DNA from 2 places in the Nocardioides salarius genome. Region 2 is predicted to be linked to the other one. Evidence: predicted binding sites of a transcription regulator. Region 2 holds the regulator's gene; the other holds the start of a gene.
What was found. The regulator LexA, encoded in region 2, represses DNA repair genes until DNA is damaged. The targets are predictions, from matches to a motif close to TCGAACANNTGTTCGA.

Region 1 (3,201 bases), 990 kb from region 2:
AGTACGGCAAGGCCTTCTCGATGATGAAGGTCGTGCGCCCGCCCTCACTCGGCGCTCGCCTGGACTTCTACTCGCACCACGGGCTGAACCTCAGACGGCTGAGTGCGTTCTCCCGCAGCCGCGGACGCGCACATGAGTACGCCCGGGCGGGCAGCCGCCAGGGGCGCATGGCGACCCTTCGCGCCCGCCTCTGACTGAGATGGACCGCTCGGGCCGGGTGAAGTCGAAGCCCCCGCCGGCCTCGTTCCAGGTCCGGACCCTCCTCCCACGCCAGGTTCGACGCAGAGTCAGCGCCCGTCGAGCTCGAGGGTGCCCCACCGGGTGACGGCGTAGCTGTGCCCGTGGTGGTCGCGCCAGAGGTAGTCGCCGTGGTCGGTGCGCTGGTAGGTCCAGTGGTCGTCGGTCTTGGCCCGGTGGTGGTGTCGACACAGCGGCGCCAAGTTCTGTGGGTGGGTCTGGCCGGGTGGGCCGCCGAGGTGGAGCGGGATGTAGGGGGTGATGTGGTCGAGGTCGCAGCGCGGGGAGCCGGTGTCGCAGAACGGGAAGACGCAGTGGGTGTCGCGGCGGGTGACCAGGTCGCGCATCCACCGGGTCGGGTCGTGGTCGTCGATCGCGTCGACCCGTGCCATGTCGAGGACCGGCAGCACCGTCACCGATGCGCCACTCAGCCAGTCGCGGATCTTCGCCACCGTTGCGGGACCGAGCCCGAGCACCTGACCGACCTGCGTCGTGTCGGCCACCAGGTCCTCGCTGGTGATGTCGATGTTGAGCCGCACCCGCGGTCGCGGTGCACCGAGCCCGTCGAGGACCACGCCGAGCGCCTCGATCTGCCGCACACCCAGGTCGCGCTCACTGTCCGTATCGGCGGGGTCGGTGGGGTCGGCGGGCGGGGCGGTGGTGTCGATGATCAGGTCGTGCAGGCGCTGCAGGGTGGGGGTGTCTCCGGTGATGCCGAGCCACGAGGTGCCAGCCCACTGCCCGCCCTCACCGGGGCGGCGGTGGCGCAGAGTGAGGCCCCACTCGTTGGTGGCGACCTTCACCTCCGCGACCTCCAACGACGCGGGGTCGTGCAGCGCGATCGCCTCGGCGACCGCCCGGTCGATCCGCGTCGGCCCCACCGAGTCCACGACCGGCGCCAGCACGGCGTCGACGTGCGCGGCAGCCTCCGGGGAGAGCCCTTGGGTGGCTTTCGCGACCCGACGTGCGCGCCACAGCGCAACGTCGAGGGACTCCACCCGGGCGTAGATCTTCGGCAACCGGTGCCGCAGCTCGAGCGCCTCGGCCATCAGGCTGGTCGTCGCCGCCGGCGACATCCGCATCACCGCAGCGAGCTTCTCGGCCGAGAACTCCGCGACCGCAGGCACCCCTTCCCCGCCGATCCAGGCGTCGCAGTCCCAGACCCGCTCCTGCTCACCCCACGAGAGCCGGCTCTCATCGTCTGCTGCGGGGTTCAGGTCGCACCAGCGCAGCACCACCCGCAACCGGCGCCGCTCGGCCCTGCGGACCTCCGCCTCGGCCTCGTGGGCGAAGTCGAGCAACCAGTCAGCGTCGAGGTCGTCGACCTCGAGAGGCTGCCCGTGGCTGTCGGTCTCGATCATGACCCGATTTTACTCGAACAGATGTTCGACGACAAGGGGTTGTGCACACCTGGTTCGTCGCTCCAGGGCGCTGTCGGGGCCTGCTGGGCGACCCGGGTGGCAGGGCTGGACCGCTGATCGACCACCGGGGTCTCCGGCGTACGGACGCCCGTTTGTTTGCGGGGTCTCGGCGACGTTCCTCGCTGGCGCTCGTCACTGCTCGACCAACGGAGGATGCGCAGGGCTCCTCGGCCCGCCCGGTCCGACCACTCCCCGAGGCGCACCGTCCTGACGACCCGTACGCCGCCGTCGGCGTGTCGCGTGAGGGTCGTCAGGACCGTGCCGGAGCCGGGTTCTGACGTACGGGGTCTCGGCGTCGTTCCTGGCTGGCGCCCGTCACTGCTCGACCGACGAGGCGTCCGGGGACGTCCAGTCGGGTCGTCTGGACACCTGCCGGATTCACGGCCGAGGTTCGCCAACAGCCTGCGCGGCCGTCGCGGCCGCGACAGAGTTCGGAGGGACGCCGCCACCTCAGTCCCCCCTGGTGGTCGCGGTCCGAGGCGCAACCCGGCCGTCTCCGGCGTGTCCCCGCCGGAGACGGGTCAGCCCCGTCCTTCGACACGGATGACCTCATCAGTCACATCCGTCACACAGGCCACAGCTGGGCCTACATTCCTCGGGTGCACCGACCTTCCCGCCTGTCCGCCGTCGTCGCCACCGCGCTCGCCACGGCCGCCCTCTCGCTGCCCCTGTCGCCGACACCCACCGCCTCGGCCACCGCGCCCGTGGCCACGGTCCAGGTCAGCGCCGCCGCCGGAACCGCGGACCGCCGCGCGGCGGACGACCGCGACCGGGGCTGGGCGCGCCTGACCACCTACCGGCGGGCGGCGCTCGAGGGCTGTCGCCCACCGCGCAAGGACGGCTTCCGCCGCATCGTGCTGCGCCTGCACAACGTCCACGAGAAGCGGCTGCGCCGAGCCGAGATCAGCTTCAAGGACCGCGCCTACTCCCAGCCGTGGAGCGGCAGCAGCCGCACGCCGTGGGTGCGGCCCGGCCGCGCCGCGCCGCTCGCGCGGGTCTCCACCACGGGCCGCCTGGTCACCCAGCGGCTGCGGGTGCGGCTGCGCACCCGCCACGACGCGAGCCCGGTGCGCTCGCTGCGGTGGAGCGAGGTGCCGACCTGCCGACGCGGGCGCCGCTGAGCCTCACAGCGGCGTGAGGCTCGCGCTCGGCAACCACTCCTGCACCAGGCCCCACGAGCCGGGCCGCACGCGCGCGGCGTACACGACCAGGCCCTGCCAGCCCTCGGGACCCTGCCGCCACTCCAGCAGCAGGCCGGGGCGCTTCTCGCCCTCCTCGTCGAGCGGGTCGCCCACCCAGCAGTGCCGCGCGGGGCACGCCGAGGTCGGCGTACGACGCGCGGGCGCGGCGGGCGGGGCCGGCCGGTCGCTGCGCCGGCGCTCGCCGAGCGGCACCCCGCTCCCCCGCTTGTTCATCCCGCCGGCCACCCGCCGATCCTCCCACAGGATCGAACGCACGTTCGACCCACGTGTCGATCCGTGCGCGCCCCGCGGCGTCGGATACGGTCGTGGGGACCCGCACCCGAGCCGACCGAGCCGACCGA
Region 2 (3,201 bases):
CCACGTCCTTGACCTGGTGGTCGCGGATGTGGGCGAAGACCTCGCGCCGGTCGGCGGTGTAGCCGTCCCACTGGTCGACGTTGTACGGCGCGCCGTCCTGCGGCAGCAGCCCGGTGACGTTGTTGACGGGGTCGATGAGCTCGTTGGGCAGGTCGGCGAAGGTGACGGGCGCGATCATCACCGGGTTGCCGATCACCTTCCACTGCGGGGCGTGGTTGCCCCGGGTCAGGGAGTCCTTGAGCCACTCCATCTGCCGGTTGCCGGTGATGGTGCGCAACGGGTCGTTGACCTCGGCGTCGACGACCGGGGTGGCGACCTGCTGGGAGCGGTAGGTGCGCAGGTCGAGCATGCTGATCTCGGCCAGGTCGCCGAAGCGCAGCCGCCGGTAGAGCCGGGCGCCGTCGCCCAGCGAGGCGGTGCCGTCCATGCGCACCGGCATCCACTCGTCGTACGCGCGGTGGGCGCGGGCGCGCCGCTTGAGGTAGTCGCCCTCGCTGTCGTCGTGGTTCTCGGCGTTCTTGCGCCACTGGTCGTTGGTGACCTCGTGGTCGTCCCAGGTCACGATCCAGGCGTACCTCGCGTGCAGCGCCTGCAGGTCGGGGTCGGTCTTGTACTGCGCGTGCCGGCGGCGGTAGTCGGACAGCGAGACCATCTCGCGGGCCGGGTCGTGGGCGCGGACGTCGACGTTGGACTGGCCCATGCCGTACTGGCCGGGGGCGTACTCGTAGAGGTAGTCGCCCAGGTGCAGCACCGCGTGCAGGTCGTCGCGCTCGGCGAGCAGCCGGTAGGCGCTGAACCAGCCGGCCTGCAGGTTGGCGCAGGAGACCACGCCGAAGCGCAGGTTGTCGGGCGTGGCGCGATTGGCCGGGGCGGTGCGGGTGGTGCCGACGGGGCTGCGCTGGCCGCGGGCGATGAAGCGGTAGTAGTAGGTCGTCGCGGGCCGCAGGCCGCGCACGTCGAGCTTGACGGTGTGGTCGCGCGCCGCGCTGGTGACGAAGCGGCCGCGGCGCACCACGTCGCGGAAGCGGCGGTCGGTGGCGACCTCCCAGCGCACCCCCAGCCGCGGGCCCTTGCCGGAGCCCGGGGTGGCGGCGCGGGTGGGGGTGACCCGGGTCCAGATGAGCACCGCGCGCGGCAGCGGGTCGCCCGAGGCGACCCCGTGGGCGAAGACGTCGTGGCGGGCCCGGGCCGCCTGGGCGGCCGGCAGGACGCCGCTGCCGACGGCGATCGCGGCGCTGCCGGCGCCTCCGGCGGCCAGCACGGTACGCCGGGCGAGCGAGGTCGAGGTCGGGCTCTGGGGTGGGGTCACGCCTCATCCAACGACGAAACCCCGCCCGCGTGACGCGGACGGGGGTGTCGACACCGACTGTTCACCGTCGGTTCGACGGCGGGTCGGTGAGGGTCGGTGGTGGGGCTCAGACGCTGCGCAGCACGGCGGTGACGACGCCCAGGATGGAGGCGTGGGTGCCGTCGATGGGCTCGTAGGCGTCGTTGTGGGGCAGCAGCCAGACCTTGCCGTCCTTGCGCTGGAAGGTCTTGACGGTGGCCTCCTCGCCGATCAGGGCGGCGACCATCTGGCCGTTGCTGGCGGTCTGCTCCTGGCGGATCACCACGTAGTCGCCGTCGCAGATCGCGGCGTCGATCATCGAGTCGCCGGAGACCTCGAGCAGGAACAGCTGGCCGTCGCCGACGAGCTGCTGCGGCAGCGGGAAGACGGCCTCGACGCGCTCCTCGGCCAGGATCGGGCCACCGGCGGCGATCCGGCCCACGACCGGCACGTAGGAGGCCTGCGGCATCGTGTTGCCGATGTCGGTCTCGTCGACCGAGCTCTCGTCGGCCGAGGAGATCGCCTTGCGCCGGGCCATCAGCTCGGGCAGGAAGACCTCGAGGGCGCGGGGGCGGTGGGGGTCGCGCTTGAGGAAGCCTTTCTCCTCGAGCACCTTGAGCTGGTGGGAGACGCTGGAGGTGCTGGTCAGGCCGACGGCCTGGCCGATCTCGCGCATGCTCGGCGGGTAGCCGCGGGTCTCGATGGCCTCCTTGATGCAGGCCAGCACCTTGACCTGGCGCGGGGTCAGACCGGTCGCGTCAGGGGGCCCGTCGGGCAGCTCTGCGACGCCCCGCTTGCGGGGGCCGCCGTCCTTGGTCGCCATCGTGTGCCTTTCGTGCGCGAGGCCCGAGCCGGGGAGTCCGCTCGGATGGTCGTGGGGCCACGGTATCGCCGCGCGCGCCCGACTTCAAACATCTGTTCGACTGCGTGTCGCGAGGCGCCGGGCGTCACCACCGTCTCGAACAATTGTTCACCGGACCCCTTGCGTGCATCGAACACCTGATCTAGTCTCGCTCATGTGTTCGATCGAACACCTGGTCGATCCGGCGCCTGATGGCCGGCTCGAGCGGGACTGTCGGTGGTCGTCGGTAGACATCACCTCGCAGCGATCGACCACCCGACCACCCCCTTCCCCAGGAGGTCCAGATGAGCACGATGACCCTCACTCCCGCCCTGTCCACCACCGTCCGGCTGACCCGCCGCGGCCGGCTCGTGGTGCTGGCGCTCGGCCTGCTGCTCGTCGCCCTGGTGGGCGTCGTCCTGGCCGGCGGCTCGGTGGCCACCAGCGAGTCCGGTCCCACCCCGGCGACCGAGATGATCACCGTCGGCACGGGCGACACGCTGTGGGCGATCGCCGCCGAGCGTGCCGAGGCCGGCGACGTGCGTGAGGTCATCGAGCGCATCCAGCGGCTCAACTCCCTCGACGGTGGCCTGGTGGTCACCGGTCAGCGGCTGGTCGTCCCGGCCGGCTGAGCCGGACGCCCGGGCGTGAGGTCCGGGCACGGCGGCCACCTGGCCGCCCACGATTTTCGCCGGTCGCCTCGACCCCGGCCGGCGAAACCAGGGGAAAGACGAGGGGCGGGCCCGCAGTGGGCCCGCCCCTCGCGCCATGTCCGGGTGCGCCTCGGTCAGGGTGGGGGCATGGGTGCGGCTCGCGACGACGACGTGTTCGAGGAACGACTGGCGCAGTGGCAGGCCTGGTGCGAGGCGCCGTGGGGCCGGCTGCGGTTCAGCGTGGTGCGCGAGACGCTGCGCCGCCAGGCCGAGGCGCTGGGCGGGCCCGGCGGCGGGCTGCGGGTGCTCGACGTGGGCGGAGGCGACGGCCGCGACGCGGTCGCGCTGGCCTTGGCCGGTCACCACGTGACGGTCCTGGA

Region 1: JOE61_RS01870 (HNH endonuclease signature motif containing protein) is a predicted target of LexA. The motif match lies at 1,612-1,627, and genes of this name have one in related genera.

What each region holds. Positions count from the first base shown of each region.
Region 1 covers NZ_JAFBBZ010000001.1:362,250-365,450, forward strand. The annotation lists gene JOE61_RS01865 (hypothetical protein) at 1-194, shown strand, start outside; gene JOE61_RS01870 (HNH endonuclease signature motif containing protein) at 288-1,598, opposite strand; gene JOE61_RS01875 (hypothetical protein) at 2,258-2,779, shown strand; gene JOE61_RS01880 (hypothetical protein) at 2,783-3,115, opposite strand.
Region 2 covers NZ_JAFBBZ010000001.1:1,354,260-1,357,460, reverse strand. The annotation lists gene JOE61_RS06590 (alkaline phosphatase D family protein) at 1-1,309, opposite strand, end outside; gene lexA (transcriptional repressor LexA) at 1,416-2,150, opposite strand; gene JOE61_RS06580 (LysM peptidoglycan-binding domain-containing protein) at 2,474-2,800, shown strand; gene JOE61_RS06575 (methyltransferase domain-containing protein) at 2,969-3,201, shown strand, end outside.